2 regions of the Arthrobacter sp. Y3222053 genome follow, and region 2 is predicted to be linked to the other one. Evidence: riboswitches for the same ligand, from Rfam matches in the RefSeq annotation. Region 2 holds a riboswitch; the other holds the start of a gene.
The links. A riboswitch is a leader RNA that binds a small molecule or an ion and turns the genes downstream of it on or off. The one in region 2 is predicted to bind S-adenosylmethionine.
Positions count from the first base shown of each region.

Region 1: another riboswitch for S-adenosylmethionine. It lies ahead of AC5RUW_RS05370 (flavin reductase family protein); the one in region 2 lies ahead of AC5RUW_RS12750 (hypothetical protein).

Region 1 covers NZ_JBNHIA010000002.1:232,972-240,484, reverse strand. The annotation lists gene AC5RUW_RS05380 (nitronate monooxygenase) at 1-818, opposite strand, end outside; gene AC5RUW_RS05375 (PhzF family phenazine biosynthesis protein) at 845-1,681, opposite strand; SAM riboswitch class IV at 1,829-1,948, shown strand; gene AC5RUW_RS05370 (flavin reductase family protein) at 1,997-2,503, shown strand; gene aspS (aspartate--tRNA ligase) at 2,612-4,417, opposite strand; gene AC5RUW_RS05360 (APC family permease) at 4,544-5,926, shown strand; gene AC5RUW_RS05355 (sensor histidine kinase) at 6,070-7,350, shown strand; gene AC5RUW_RS05350 (response regulator) at 7,347-7,513, shown strand, end outside.
Region 2 covers NZ_JBNHIA010000004.1:304,850-312,362, reverse strand. The annotation lists gene AC5RUW_RS12785 (alpha/beta fold hydrolase) at 1-210, opposite strand, end outside; gene AC5RUW_RS12780 (thiolase family protein) at 417-1,628, shown strand; gene AC5RUW_RS12775 (enoyl-CoA hydratase/isomerase family protein) at 1,686-2,381, shown strand; gene AC5RUW_RS12770 (3-hydroxyacyl-CoA dehydrogenase family protein) at 2,381-3,250, shown strand; gene AC5RUW_RS12765 (hypothetical protein) at 3,443-4,237, shown strand; gene AC5RUW_RS12760 (GyrI-like domain-containing protein) at 4,302-4,760, opposite strand; gene AC5RUW_RS12755 (tyrosine-protein phosphatase) at 4,995-5,750, shown strand; gene AC5RUW_RS12750 (hypothetical protein) at 5,867-6,253, opposite strand; SAM riboswitch class IV at 6,331-6,458, opposite strand; gene AC5RUW_RS12745 (SGNH/GDSL hydrolase family protein) at 6,578-7,486, opposite strand.

The DNA.
Region 1 (7,513 bases), on a different contig from region 2:
AGCGGGTGCGTTCCGGCTTCAGGCGCCAGCAGCAGGGCCGTGCCCACCTGGACGGCGTCCGCCCCGGCCGTCAGCAGCTCCGCCACCTGCCCCGGCCCGCTGATCCCGCCCGCGGCGATCAGCTGCACTGTTTCGCGCGGTCCGGGCAGGACGTCCCCGAGGACGGTGCGCACACCCTCGAGCAGGTCCGGAAGCGCATCGGTGCCCGGCTCGGCGGCGGTGCGCAGCGTGCCGCGGTGGCCGCCGGCGTCGGGGCCCTGGACGCAGAGGATCCGCGCCCCGGATCCGACGGCGGCTTCCGCCTCCTCGGGGTCGGTGACGGTGATGACGACGGCGGTTCCCGCCTCGTGCAGCTGCCCCACCACCTCGGCGGTGGGCGCCCCGAAGGTGAAGGACACCACCGGTACCGACATCTCCAGGACCAGGCCCAGCTTCGCCTCCCAGCCGTCGTCGTCGGCGGCGTCAGGCAGCGGCAGCGGCTGCCGCGTGGGCGGCAGGGCACCCGTGGCCTGCTCATCAAGCAGCTGGCCGCGGTACTGTGCGGCCGCCTCGTACGCGTCCGGGCCGGTGCCGGAGGTGGACGCCGTCTCCTGCGTGTTGGCCGCGTCCGGGACGAAAAGGTTCACTCCGAACGGGCGCCGCGTCAGGTCCTGCAGGCGTGCGATCCGGCCTTCCAGCACATCGGCGGCCAGGTAGCCTCCGGCCAGGAAACCCAGGCCGCCGGCGTCGGACACGGCGGCTGCGAGTTCGGGCGTGGACGGGCCGCCGGCCATGGGGGCGGCGATGATCCGCCGCGGCAGGTCATAGAGGCTGAACACAGCGGGCTCCTCGGGTCATCGGTCGGTCAGAGGCGGACGGAGCCGTCGACGCAGGTGACGGACTCGCCGCCGACCCAGATGCCGCCGTCGCGCTGGAAGACCCGCACCCGGCCCTTCCGCCCGACGGCGGTGCCCTGGCTCACCACGTAGCGGTCGGGCGCCAGGCCCGCGCCGATCAGCCACACGGCCAGGCCGGCGTTGAGGCTGCCCGTGACGGGGTCTTCGGCGATGCCGAGGGCCGGCACGAAGGCGCGGACCTCGAAATCGGCCTCCGAGGTGTCCTCGTAGGGGCCGATCACGCCCACCCGCAGGCTGCCGAGGGCGGCGTTGTCGGGCTTGAGCGAGAGGACCGTCTCGGCGTCGGCCAGCAGCAGGCCGAGCCAGCCGGGTCCGTTGTCCACCCAGGCATGGTCGCGGACCTGGTCGATGCGCAGGCCCAGGGCCGTCACCGCCTGGGTGAGGGTGGCGTCGTCGAGCGGGCCGCTGCGCCGCAGCTGCGGAGCTTCAAAGGCGGCCAGCCCGGCGTTGGCGTGCAGGGTGACGATGCCGATTTCGCACTCCTGGAGCACCGTGCCGGGAGTGCGGGGCCGGTTGCCCGCCTCCAGCCAGGCGTGGCAGCTGCCCAGCGTGGGATGCCCGGCGAACGGGATCTCCCCGTTCGGCGTGAAGATCCGGACGCGGTAGTCGGCGCCGGCGATGGTCGGCGGCATCAGGAACGTGGTCTCCGAGAGATTGGTCCAGCGGGCGAACTGCTGCATGGCCTGGTCGGAGATGTCCTGGCCCTCCAGCACCACGGCCACGGGGTTGCCCAGATACGGGCTGCTGCCGAACACGTCCACCTGCTTGAACCAGCGCTCTCTCATGCCCACACCCTACTACCGGGCTGCCGGGCGGCTGCGCCGACGACGCGCGCCCTGCGTTCAGGCGGCGTTACAAACTGTTGCGGCCCGGGCCCGCCGTCGGCCGGGCCGTTTGCCCCTCGACCGTGCCGGCCCTAGATTGGGAGCCAGAATCAAGAGTTCCAGCCAGAGGCCCTGGCCGGCTGGACGGCAACCCTCTCGCCGTAGCGGGGTGCTCCAGGTGACGATTCGGCCGCTCCGGTGGATTTCCCGCTGCGGCAAGTACAGCGTCCCTTCGCATGCAGCAGCGCGGAGGGCGCCTCAGGCAGAGGACGTCCCATGACACTTGTTACCGATCTCCAGCCGACCGCCCTGCGCCGTGCCTTCGGGCGCTTCCCCTCCGGCATCGCCGCTCTCTGCGCAGAGGTCGACGGCGGCCCGCAGGGCATCGTCGCGTCGTCCTTCACCGTCGGGGTCTCCCTCGATCCGCCGCTGGTGATGTTCGCCGTGCAGAACTCCTCCCGCACCTGGCCGGTCCTGAAGCGGGCCGGCAGGATCGGCGTCTCGGTCCTCGGCACCGGGCACGACGGCGTCTGCCGCCAGATCGCCTCCCGCGACGGGGACCGTTTCGCCGGCCTCAGCCTGCACCAGGCGGAAACCGGCGCACTGTTCCTCGACGAGGCTGCGCTCTGGCTTGAATGCTCGGTGGAGAACGAGGTCCCGGCCGGAGACCACGCCGTGGTGCTGCTGCGGGTACACGGCTACTCCACGCACGAGGAACGGCACGAACCGCTGGTCTTCCACGGGTCCGCGTTCCGGAACCTGAGCGTGCCGGCGTTCGCCTGACCCCGCCTGCGGGCCGGGCCGCCTCGGGGCGGGAGCGCACGAAGCCCGGCTGCCAACACGGCAGCCGGGCTTCGTCGCAGACCGGACCTGGCTACAGGCCCGGCTTCGTTACCGGCCGGACGGGGAAGCGGGAGCGTCGGCAGGCTTGTCCTGCTTCTTCTCCGGCTTGAAGTCGACGCCGGCTTCCTTGCGCTGCTGCGCGCTGATCGGAGCCGGAGCGTTGGTCAGCGGGTCGTAGCCGCCGCCGGACTTCGGGAACGCGATGACGTCGCGGATGGACTCGGCGCCGGCCAGCAGGGCCACCACCCGGTCCCAGCCGAAGGCGATGCCGCCGTGCGGCGGGGCGCCGTACTTGAAGCCCTCCAGGAGGAACCCGAACTGCTCCTGCGCGGTTTCCTCGGAGATGCCCATCACCTTGAACACGCGCTCCTGCACGTCACGGCGGTGGATACGGATGGACCCGCCGCCGATTTCGTTGCCGTTGCAGACGATGTCGTAGGCGTAGGCCAGCGCGGAACCGGGGTCGGTGTCGAACGTGTCGAGGAACTCGGGCTTCGGCGAGGTGAACGCGTGGTGCACGGCCGTCCACTCCCCCGCTCCTGCGGCGACGTCACCGGCTGCCACGGCCGCTGCCGCGGGCTCGAACATGGGCGCGTCGACAACCCACACGAAGGCCCAGTCGCCGGGATTGATGAGTCCGGTGCGGTGGCCGATCTCCACGCGGGCGGCTCCGAGCAGCGCCCGGGCCGAGGACTGGTCACCGGCGGCGAAGAAGATGCAGTCGCCGGGCTGGGCGCCGACGGTGCCGGCCAGGTTCTCGCGCTCGAAGTCGGTGAGGTTCTTGGCCACCGGGCCGGTCAGGCTGCCGTCCTCCTGGACCAGCACGTAGGCCAGGCCCTTGGCGCCGCGCTGCTTCGCCCATTCCTGCCAGGCGTCGAGGGTGCGGCGGGCCTGCGAGGCACCGCCGGGCATCACGACGGCGCCGACGTACGGGGCCTGGAAGACGCGGAAGGTGGTGTCCTTGAAGAACTCGGTGAGTTCGGTCAGTTCCAGACCGAACCGCAGGTCGGGCTTGTCGGAGCCGTACTTCGCCATGGCCTCGGCGTAGGTCATGCGGCGGATCGGGGTTTCGATCTCGACGCCGATCAGCTTCCACAGCGACTTCACGATCTGCTCGCCCAGGGCGATGATGTCGTTTTCCTCGACGAAGCTGGCCTCGATGTCCAGCTGGGTGAATTCCGGCTGCCGGTCGGCGCGGAAGTCCTCGTCGCGGTAGCAGCGGGCGATCTGGTAGTACTTCTCGAACCCGCCGACCTGCAGCAGCTGCTTGAACAGCTGCGGGGACTGCGGCAGGGCGTACCAGGAGCCCGGGGCCAGGCGGGCCGGAACGACGAAGTCGCGGGCGCCTTCAGGCGTCGAGCGGGTCAGGGTGGGGGTTTCGATCTCGACGAAGCCCTCATCGTGCAGCAGCTCGCGGGCCACCCGGTTCGCTTCGGAGCGCAGGCGCAGCGCGGCGGCCGGGGCCGGGCGGCGCAGGTCGAGGTAGCGGTGCTTCAGGCGGGCTTCCTCGCCGACCTCCACATGCTCGTCGATCTGGAAGGGCAGCGGATCGGAGGTGTTGAGGATGACCACCTCGTCGGCGATGACCTCCACCTCGCCGGTGGCCAGCGCCGGGTTCTCGTTGCCCTCGGGCCGCTTTTCCACCTTGCCGGTGATCTGCAGGACGTATTCGTTGCGCAGCCCGTGGAAGACCTCCTCCTCCCGCACCACCACCTGCGCCACGCCGGAGGCATCACGCAGGTCGAGGAAGGCGACGCCGCCGTGGTCCCTGCGCCGGGCCACCCAGCCTGCAAGGGTGACGGTCTGACCAATATGCTCGGCCCTCAGGGTGCCAAGCGCATGTGTGCGCAGCAAAGCAGTCCTCTCAAAGATTGCTTGCGGAAAACACGGTTCCCGCTCAAGGTGAATAGAGATCTCCACAAGAGTTTACCGGTGTTCGCTCCGTTTCCCCGCCGCCGCCTGCGGCCCGGCAGGAGGTCCATGCCCAGCAGCAAGCCCGTGCGTCCCCTCGGCGGCTTCGATGCCACCATGGCCGGGCTGGGATCCATGATCGGGACCGGGCTGTTCGTCGTGTTCCCGCCGGCCGTCGCCGCCTCGGGCGGCCTGCTGCTGGCGCCCTGCCTCATCGCGGCCCTGGTGGCCTACTGCTGTGCGGTGTCCACCTACCAGCTCGCCGGCGCGGTCGATGACCGGCTGCCCGGCACGGACCGCGGCTGGCTGCGCGACGGCGGAGCCGCGCGCACCGCGGCACGCATGCTGCTGGGACCCTACGCCGGCTTCCTCACCGGCTGGCTGCTGATCTGCGCGCTGCTCGCGGCCGCGGGAACCGCGGCGCTGACCTTCGGCACCTACGTCTTCGGTGACCGTGCCGGAATCGCCGCCGCGGCGGCCGTTGCGGCCCTCACCGTGGCCAACATCCTCGGTGCCGTCCGCGGCACCTGGGCGTCGAGGTTCATCGTGGCCTTCGTGATTGCGGTGGCCGGGTTCGCGGCCATCGCCGCGTTCAGCGTCCCGGAGCGGCCGACGGCGGGACTGCCGGCACCCGAGGAGCCCACCGCCGCCGGGGTGCTGCAGGCCGCGGGGGTGGTGTTCTTTGCGTTCGCAGGCTACTCGCGGCTGGCGTCCATGGGGCCGCAGGTGAGGCGCAGCGGCGTCAACATTCCGCGGGCGCTGCCGGCCGCCGTCGCCGTCGTCCTCGCCCTGTATCTGGCGGTGGGCGAGTCGCTGCTGGCCTTCTTCGGCCCGTCCGCCCTCGCGGTCGCCGAGGCTCCTCTGCTGGTCCCGGTCCAGTCGGTGCAGAGCACGGTCGGCACGGGAGCGGTCACCGCCGCCGCCGCGGTCGCCGGGCTGGGCGGCGCGTGGGCACTGATCGGGGCCATCGGACGCACTGCGGCGTCGATGGCGGACGACGGCGACCTGCCGCGGCTGTTCCGCAGCGCCGGTTCGGAATCCGGCAGCGTCCCCGGCTCCGGGCATCCGGCAGGCAACCGGCAGGCCCTGCCCGGGTCGGCGCTGGCAGCCCGGGTCCAGGCCCAGCCGTGGGCGGCGGAGGCGGCGGCCGGCGCCGTCGTCGTGCTGCTGTGTTTGAGCACGGAGCTGACCACCCTCCTCGCAGCCGCGTCCTTCGGACTGCTCCTGTATGCGGCGGTGACGGCGATGGGGGCCTTCGCCCTGCGGACCCGCCCGTGGTTCGCCCCGCGGCTGCTCAACTTCCTCGGCCTGGCCGGGGCGCTGCTGCTGGCCCTGGCGCTGCCGCCGCTGGTGATCGCGTGGATGGGGATCGTGCTGCTGTTCGGGCTGGTGGTGCGGCTGAGCTTCCGGCGCGGGCAGGACGCCCCGGGCCTGCTCCCGCCGCCGGGCTGACCGTACCGCCGGCGCATCCGGGCCGCGCCTCGAGCCGCGCCTCCGGCCTCCTGCGCCGGCCATCCCGCTCCTCCGGGCCCGGCTTCGGCATGTCCTCCGTTCGGGGGACGTGCCGGGGCCGCGCGGCTGGCTAGGGTGAAGGCATGTCCTCCGCCAGCTCTCCGCCCGCCGCAGGCAGCGCCGTCCCCGCCGCCGGCAGCCCCGGGCCCCGGATCTGGCCCGGCGGCGTGGTTGCCGCCGCCGGCTATTTCGCGGCCGGATCAGTGCTGATGCTGATGCAGGCCAACGTCGCGACGTTCCTGCCCGGTTCCGGGCTGCCCGGGCCGCCCTGGGACTGGTTCGCCTATCTGCTCCTCGGCTGCGCGGGGCTGCTCTTCCGCAGCGCCAACGTCCCGCTCATGCTCGCGCTGACCGGCCCGGCGGCGGTGCTGTGCCTGCTGGCCGACGCGGGCGTGACCGGTTTCCTGCTCACCTTCGAGGCCATCTACTCCGGCATCCTGTACGGCCGCCCACGGCTGAGCCGGGCAACGGCCCGCGTGGCGCAGGCCCTCGCGGCCGTCATGGTGGTGGTCGTCGCCGCCTCCTACCGCGACGTGGAGACGACCGTGCTGGCGACGGTGCAGGCGCTGGTGGTCTTCCTGATGCCGGTCTGGTGGGCCGGGGACCTGCGGGCGCAGCGGGACCGCGCCGAGGATGCCCGCGCCCGCGCCGAGGCCGAACGCCGGGATGCGCTCCACGCCCGCGAGGTGGCGGCCCTCCAGCTGGAGCTGGCCGTCACCGAGGAGCGGGCCCGGATGGCACGCGAACTGCATGATTCGATTGCCGGGCATCTGTCCGCGATCGCGCTGCAGAGCGGCGCTGCGGCGGCTGCAGCGGATCCCGCGCTGACCTCCCGGGTGCTCGGCCAGGTCCGTGCCGAAAGCCTGCGCGCCCTCGAGCAGATGCGCAGCATGATCGATGTGCTCGAGTCCCGGGACGGCCGCGGGCTGCCCGTCTCCGGGCAGGCCGACCTCGCGGACCTCGCGGGCTCCGCTGCCGCAGCGGGCACCCCGGTGCGGATCACCGGCGGGGAAATCCTGCCTGACGAGGCGCCCGCCGCCCTGCGCTCCGGGGTGTTCCGGATCGTGCAGGAAGCCCTCACCAACTGCATCCGGCACGCTCCCGGCAGGGAGGTGCTGGTCCGGCTTGGCACCGACGACGGCGGCGCGCTGCTCCTCGAGGTCGCCAACAGCCTGGTACCGGAGCCGGCAACCGGTGTGGACGCTGCCGGTGCGGATGCTGCCGCCGTCGGCATCAATGCCGGCTCCGGAATCCGGAACATGAAGCTGCGGGCCGCCCGGCTCGGCGGTACCCTCACGGCGGGCGCCGAGAACGGCCTCTGGCGCGTCGCGGCCCGTCTCCCCCTCACGGAAGGACCCCAATGACCGTACGGATCCTGCTGGCCGACGACCACTTCGCGGTGCGCGGCGGGCTGCGCATGATCCTCGACGCCGCCGACGGCCTCGAGGTGGTCGGCGAAGCGGCAGACGGCGCCACTGCAGTGTCAATGGCGCGCGCCCTGCGGCCGGATCTGGTGCTGATGGACGT
Region 2 (7,513 bases):
CCCGTAGGAGTCAAACCTGCTGGAGCTTTCACCATGCCCGCGCAGGTCAGCGGCGGCCACGCGGAAGCCGCTGCGGACCAGCTCATCCGTCAGCAGGACAAACCCGCTGCGGTCTTCGCCGATCCCGGGGGAGGCGACAATCAGGGGCCCGTCGCCACGGACCTCTACAGCCAGCGTTCCGCCGGCGGACTGCACTTGGCTAATAGTCATAACCCAGAAGCTAATGCTATTAGCCAAACTTGGCAAGGGGTGAGTCGTATGCAGCTTCGGGATCCGTCACGCGGTTGACCCTCCTCCGTCGGAATGGGACGCTAAAGTGAACGAATGGTCGGTAAATAAGGGCGGGCCTGTGCCCGAAGCCGGCCGAGAAGCATCTGGGCAGCCGGATCCGCCGGCGTCCCGCACGAAGGAGTGACATGGCTGAAGCGTTTTTGGTGGGCGGCGTGCGGACCCCGGTGGGCCGCTACGGCGGCGGGCTCTCCTCGGTCCGTCCCGATGACCTGGCCGGCCTGGTGCTCAGCGAGCTCGCGGCCCGGGAAGGCCTGGACCCCGCCGTCGTCGACGAGGTCATCCTCGGCAACGCCAACGGCGCCGGCGAGGAAAACCGCAACGTGGCGCGCATGGCCGCCCTGTTGGCCGGCTTCCCCGACGCGGTGCCCGGCATCACGGTCAACCGGCTCTGCGCCTCCGGCCTCTCCGCGATCATCATGGCCTCGCACATGATCAAGGCCGGCGCGGCCGACGTCGTCATCGCCGGCGGTGTCGAGTCCATGTCCCGCGCGCCCTGGGTCATGGAGAAGCCGTCGAAGGCCTTCGCCAAGCCCGGCGACACCTTCGACACAGCCATTGGCTGGCGCTTCGTCAACGAGCGCTTCAGCAAGGGGGACCTCGCCCGTGACGGCAAGATGACCTACTCCATGCCGGAAACCGCCGAGGAGCTGGCCGCCGTCGACAACATCTCCCGCGAGGACGCCGACGCCTTCGCCGTCGCCTCCCACGAGAAGGCACTCGCCGCCATCGCCGCCGGGCATTTCAAGGACGAAATCGTGCCGGTCACGGTCAAGGGCCGCAAGGGCGACACCGTCGTCGACACCGACGAAGGTCCGCGCGAAGGCACCACCATGGAGGTGCTCGCCAAGCTGCGCCCGGTGGTGAAGCCCGGCGGCATCGTCACCGCCGGCAACGCCAGCTCGCTGAACGACGGCGCCTCCGCCATCATCGTCGCCTCGGAACGCGCCATCGAGAAGCTGGGCCTGAAGCCCCGCGCCCGGATCGTCGACGGCGTGTCCGCCGGCGTCGCCCCGGAAATCATGGGCATCGGCCCGGTGCCGGCCACGCAGAAGCTGCTCGAGCGCACCGGCACCCCGCTGGACGCCGTCGGCGCCTTCGAACTCAACGAAGCCTTCGCCACCCAGTCGCTGGCCTGCATCCGCCGCCTCGGCGTGGACGATTCGATCGTGAACACCGACGGCGGCGCGATCGCCCTCGGGCATCCGCTGGGCTCCTCCGGGTCCCGGATCGCCATCACCCTGCTGGGCCGGATGGAGCGCGAAGGCGTGTCCAAGGGAATTGCCGCCATGTGCGTGGGCGTCGGCCAGGGCACCGCCATGCTCCTCGAGGCGGTCTAAGTGGCGGACTTCGCAGCCTGCAAGACCCTTCGCGTCACCGAGCAGCAGGACCGCGTCATCGCCGTCCTGGATCGGCCGGAGGTGCGCAACGCCATCGACCAGGCCATGGTCGATGAGCTGCACGCCCTGTGCGCCGAGCTGGAGGAAAACCCCAAGGTCCTGATCCTCACCGGTTCGCAGGGCATCTTCGCCTCCGGCGCCGACATCGCCCAGCTGCGCGAGCGCCGCCGGGAAGATGCCCTGCGCGGCATCAACTCGACCATCTTCCACCGTATCGCCAAGCTGCCGATGCCGGTGATCGCCGCCGTCGACGGCTACGCCCTGGGCGGGGGAGCAGAGCTGGCCTTCGCCGCCGATTTCCGCCTCGGCACGCCGAAGGTGAAGATCGGCAACCCGGAGACCGGGCTCGGGATCATGGCCGCCGCCGGGGCCACCTGGCGGCTGAAGGAGCTTGTGGGCGAGCCGCTGGCCAAGGAAATCCTGCTCGCCGGCCGGGTGCTGAATGCCGAGGAGGCCCTCGCCGTCCGGCTGATCACCGAAATCCACGAACCCGACGCCCTGCTCGACGCCGCGAACGCCCTGGCGGACCGGATCGGGAAGCAGGACCCGCTGGCCGTGCGCATCACCAAGACCGTGTTCCACGCTCCGGCGGAGGCGCACCCCGTCATCGACACCCTCGCCCAGGGCATCCTCTTCGAATCCCCGGCGAAGTTCGACCGCATGCAGGCATTCCTGGAAAGGAAAAAGAAGTAATGGCATCCAGCAGCATTCCGAGCACCATTCCGAAAACTGTAGGCGTCCTCGGCGGCGGACGGATGGGCGCGGGCATCGCCCACGCCTTCCTGGTCTCCGGCGCCACGGTGACGGTGGTGGAGCGCGACGACGACGCCGCCGCCGGTGCCCTGGAGCGGGTTACCTCAGCCGTGGGCAAGAGCGTGGAGCGAGGCACCGTCACGGAGACCCGTGAACAGCTCGAAGCCCGGCTGACGGTTTCCACCGACTACGCCGCCTTCGCCGGCTGCGACCTGGTGGTCGAAGCCGTGCCGGAGGACTTCGACCTGAAGGTCTCCGCCCTGACCCGGGTGGAGGAACAGCTGGGTGGGACCGCGTGGCTGGCGTCGAACACCTCGTCGCTGTCCGTCTCCGACCTGGCAGACAAGCTGGGCCGCCCCGAGCGGTTCTGCGGGCTGCACTTCTTCAACCCGGTGCCCGCTTCCACCCTGATCGAGGTCGTGCTGGGACGGCAGACCTCCGACGAACTCGCCGCCCTGGCTCCGGCCTGGGTCAAGGACCTGGGCAAGACTCCCGTCGTCGTCAACGATGCTCCCGGCTTCGCCAGCTCCCGGCTCGGCGTCGCCATCGCCCTGGAGGCAATGCGGATGGTCGAGGAGGGCGTGGCGTCCGCCGAGGACATCGACAACGCAATGGTGCTGGGCTACAAGCACCCCACCGGGCCGCTCAAGACCACCGACATTGTGGGCCTGGACGTGCGCCTGGGGATCTCCGAGTACCTCGCCTCCACGCTGGGCCCGCGGTTCGAGCCTCCGCAGATCCTGCGCGACAAGGTGGCCCGCGGCGAACTGGGCCGCAAGTCCGGCAAGGGTTTCTACGACTGGAGCTGATCCTCAACCGGCAGGCAGCCCGTCCCCGTTTTCGGGGGCGGGCTGCCTGCATCCGGAGAATTCGCGGAGACAGCGAATGCCTATCTGCGGATTTGACTTCAAACTTCACCCCGGGTTGACTACTCGCCTTAGGCCGCTGCCGGGAATGCCTGAAAGCGGATACTTATGACAATGGGGGTCAGCATGTCGCGTATGTCCAGGATCATTAAGCCCGGATTGGCTGCCGGTGCCGCAGCCGTCCTCCTTCTCGTCTCCGGCTGTTCAGGTGAAAGCGAGGCCGACGCCCAAAGCCCCGCAGCGTCCCCGACCACAGTGATTGTGGACGGGGTGGAGTACGGGCCGACCATCGAAGGCATGCCCACCCTGAAGGAGCTGGCCTCCGACGAGCGGGGAGAGTGGCGCAAGACAACCATCCTGCCGGATGATCCTGCCTTCACCTTCGAACCCTCGGTCATCACCGAGGCGGCAAGCTCGGTCTGGAGCGAGGCGGACATCAAGGAAGCCCAGCGCCTCGCCGTTGAAATGGCGGTCGACATGATTGACACCGCAGCCAACGGCGCGCCGGGCGACGGCCAAGCCAGGGTCGACTGGTGGGAGCTGAACATGGACAAGTTCGACCCGGTCTGGCAGCAGGAGATTTACAACAGCCTGATTTCCGATGACCCGAATCTTGCCGTCGTGTTCAAGGGCACCCATCGGGAAGCGAGCGATACATCCGACGGCTACGGCCTGGTCTACGGCGAGGGCGAGGTCCATATCAAGGACCGCGCCATCGAGACGACCGCAATCGACGCCGGCCCCATCGGAGATGAGAACGGCATTTCCGTCGCCTTGAATATTGATTACGTCAACGTCGCTGAGGTCAACGGCAAAAAGACCGACGAGGAAGTGGAAGGAAAGCTGATCTACCATTTCACGAAGAGCGAGGACGGTCAGCTTCGCATCTCCGGCGTGCAGCCTGAATTCAGGTACCAGATCCTTAACTAGTAAGGCCACCAACAGTTTCCCGCGTTTGTCGGCGTCCGGCCGGCCAACGCGGGAAACTGTCGTTTCAGGGCCGGATGACGGGCTGCTGCAGCTCAGCCACCCAGTCGCTTTGATCATCGGAGACCGCGCGGAGGTAGAGCTCCCGGCAGGGCCCGGACGGAACGAATCCCCTGGCGATGATCTGCGTGTGCAGCGCCTGCCAGCTTTCGCCGATACGCTCCATGGAGCCGAGGTGGACGCCGCATACCGCGGTGGCGACGCGGGGCAGTCCCACCGTCTCGACGCCGTCGGGAGCAGTCCCGGCGTGCTCGTAGCCGGCGGTCACGCGCAACCCTGCCTCGCCTGCCTCGTACACTGCCACCGGAGTCGCCAGCGATGCTCCGGCCCGGGCCAGATCGGCAGCCACACTGTCGAACAGCGGGCCGACGACGCCGGCGATCTCGGGCTGCTCCGATACGACGGCAGTGCGGGCAGCCAGTCGGAGGGCAGGGAGTGGCTTTTCGATGATTTCAATCGGGGACATCCGGTTCTCCTTCTCGATCAGGTGGAGCCGCCGGTTTATGGGCGGGAACAAGCAGACCTGCCGCGTCCCGGTCCCGCAGCATGCGGTGGGTGACCCGGCCGATCTGCGCGAAGGCTCCGATGGCCGGCAGCTTCAGTCCTCCTGCCTGACACAGTGTGAGGGGTACAGTACATCACCCGGCGGTGCCGAAGACCGCGCGGAGGCTCCCTGCCCGCCCGAGGCTACGCTGGACGCATGGAAGCCGACAGCCGGAGCAGGCACTGGGACGGAGCCGTCAACGCCCGGGACCTGGGCGGGCTGCCCGCGGCAGGCGGACGCCGGGTCCGGGCGGGCCGCCTGATCCGGATGGGGCGCGCGGAGTGGCTGACCGAACAGGGCTGGCGCCAGGCCTGGGATGACGGGGTCCGCACCGTGATCGACCTGCGGAACGTCCAGGAGCAGGGCCGCCGGGACAGCGACCCCGACGTGCCCGATGCCGTCCAGGCCCGCTTCCGGCGGCTGTCCCTGCCGATCCAGGACTGGCAGGACCCTGACTTCACCGCGCTCACCGGCCCCTACATGGATTCGCCCAGGTTCTACCGCGAGAACCTGCGCCGCTGGCCGCAGCGCCTGACAGCCGTTATGGAGGCGATCGCTGATGCGCCCGAGGGCGGCGTCGTCTTCCACTGTTCCGCCGGCAGGGACCGCACCGGGCTGGTCGCCATGCTGCTGCTGCAGCTGGCCGGCGCGGCCCCGGAGACCATCGCCGCCGACTACGTCCAGGGCCTGTGCGGCATCAACGCCCACCACGCCCGGCAGCGCACGCCGCGGGAACGGCCGCTGACCCCGGCCGAGCTGCACGACCGCGCGGAGGCCGAACGGGCGGCGCTGCTCGCAGCCCTGGAGGGATTCGACGCCGAGGGGTACCTGCGCAGCGCCGGCGTGCGGCCGGACGTGCCGGACCTGCTGCGGGCCCGGATGCTCGATCCGAACCCGCACCACGGACACTGATCCGGGCGGGCCGGCAGCGGCAGCGGACTCGGGGGCCGCTGCCGTCCGAACACAGCTGACCGCCGAACCCTGCTGACCGCCGCCGGCGTCCGAACTACCGGCCGCTCACTGACCGGTCACTCACTCGACGCCACCTGGTCCTCAGCGGATCGGCTGAAACCCGGGCGCAGGCAGGGATGAACCCGGTCCAGCCGGGCCAAGTAGAAAAAAGAGCTCCCGGTGGGTCCCAGGAAACCGCCCGGAACCATCAGCGTGGAATACCGCGGGCACCACTGCGGAGGGGCGACGGCGATCTTCAGCGCCGCGGCCAGCGCCGGGACGTCGTGGAACCAGAACAGCTGCTGCTGTCCCTCGCGAATCAGATGGATGAGCTGCAGTTCGGCATCCACATGGATCTCGACGTCCACCCAGTAGTCCAGTTCAGCCATCCGGCGGTGGTGGATCCAGTGGACGCGGTGGCCGGGAGTGAAGCTGCGGCAGCGGGACGTGGTATCGGTGCCCAAGAAAGTTCCCCTTCGGGTTGTCCTTGCCTGCGCCGGATGCCGCTGCCCCCGCCGTACCGGGGCCTTGGAGGCGCCCTGGCGGACGGCCTGCGGCGAATGCAGGCCGCTTCGTCATCCGAACCACCCGCCGAACAAGGGGGTTGGTGTGTGGCAGGTCGGAGCCTTCCCTCGGCGCCGGGCGCGTCGGGTGCCACATCTCGTGAAGCTGGAATTACTGTAGCGCAGGGCACCGACAGCGGAAAGGAGGCCTGGGCGCAGGCCCAGGCACACAGTCGGCCGGCCGCCCTGCGCCGGCGGCCGCCCGGCATCTGCGGGGATGTCGGCTCAGCGGCAGCCGGGCCGCCCGCGGCGGTCGTCGAAGGACGCATCGGCGAGGATGGCCGGCAGGTAGCCCTGATCGTAGCCGGCGGCGTTCGGATGCAGGTCGAAAGGCCCGCCTTCGAACCGGATCCACGGGTCCGGCGAGCCGATGCCGTGCCCGGCAAACTCGTCCACCACGTCCACGAACACCGCGTCCTCAGGCAGCTGCGCCGAGATAACAGCGTTCAGCTCATCGGTGCCGGCGTTGAACAGCTCCTGGGCGGGCACGCTCAGCGCACCGGGAACCGCGGCCTCGAAGAGGTGGGGATAGCCGGTAACCACGAGTTCGGCCCGCGGGGCTGCGTCCCGGATCCGCTGCAGCGAAGCGGCAAGGTCCGGGGCAAGGACGGTCCGGGCGTACTCCTTGGCCCCGGTAATCGCTTGGGCGCAGGTGGCGGGAAGCCCGGGGCCAGCGCACGCGGCAACGACGTCCCCGAATCGGACATCGTTGCCGCCGATGGTCACGGAGACCAGGTCGGTGCCGCTGTGCAACAGTCCCTGGGCCAGCACGGTGTCAATCTGCTGCGGCAGGTCCACGGGCCCGGCCGGCGGGGCGGGATCGGTGGTCAGCGCCGTCGCTCCGGCGCAGGTGGCGTCGGTCTGCAGATCCACCCGGCGCAGCGCATCCAGCAGGGCGGGGTAGCCGAAGGCGGTTCGGCCGCATTCCCCGATGTCGTCGCTGCCGCCGTAGCCGGAGGCATAGGAATCGCCGAGGGCCACGTAGTCGACGGTCCGGCCGCGCGGGTGGTGCCCGCCGTCGTCGCCCCTCCCTCCGCGCTCCGGGGCGGCGCCGGCCGGAGCCGGCCCCGCCAGCAGGGCCAGAAGGACGACGGCGGCGGCCAGGCGGGGACGGTGCAGGATTCCGGGTGCCATGGGAACCTCCGGGGGCAGCGGGTGCGG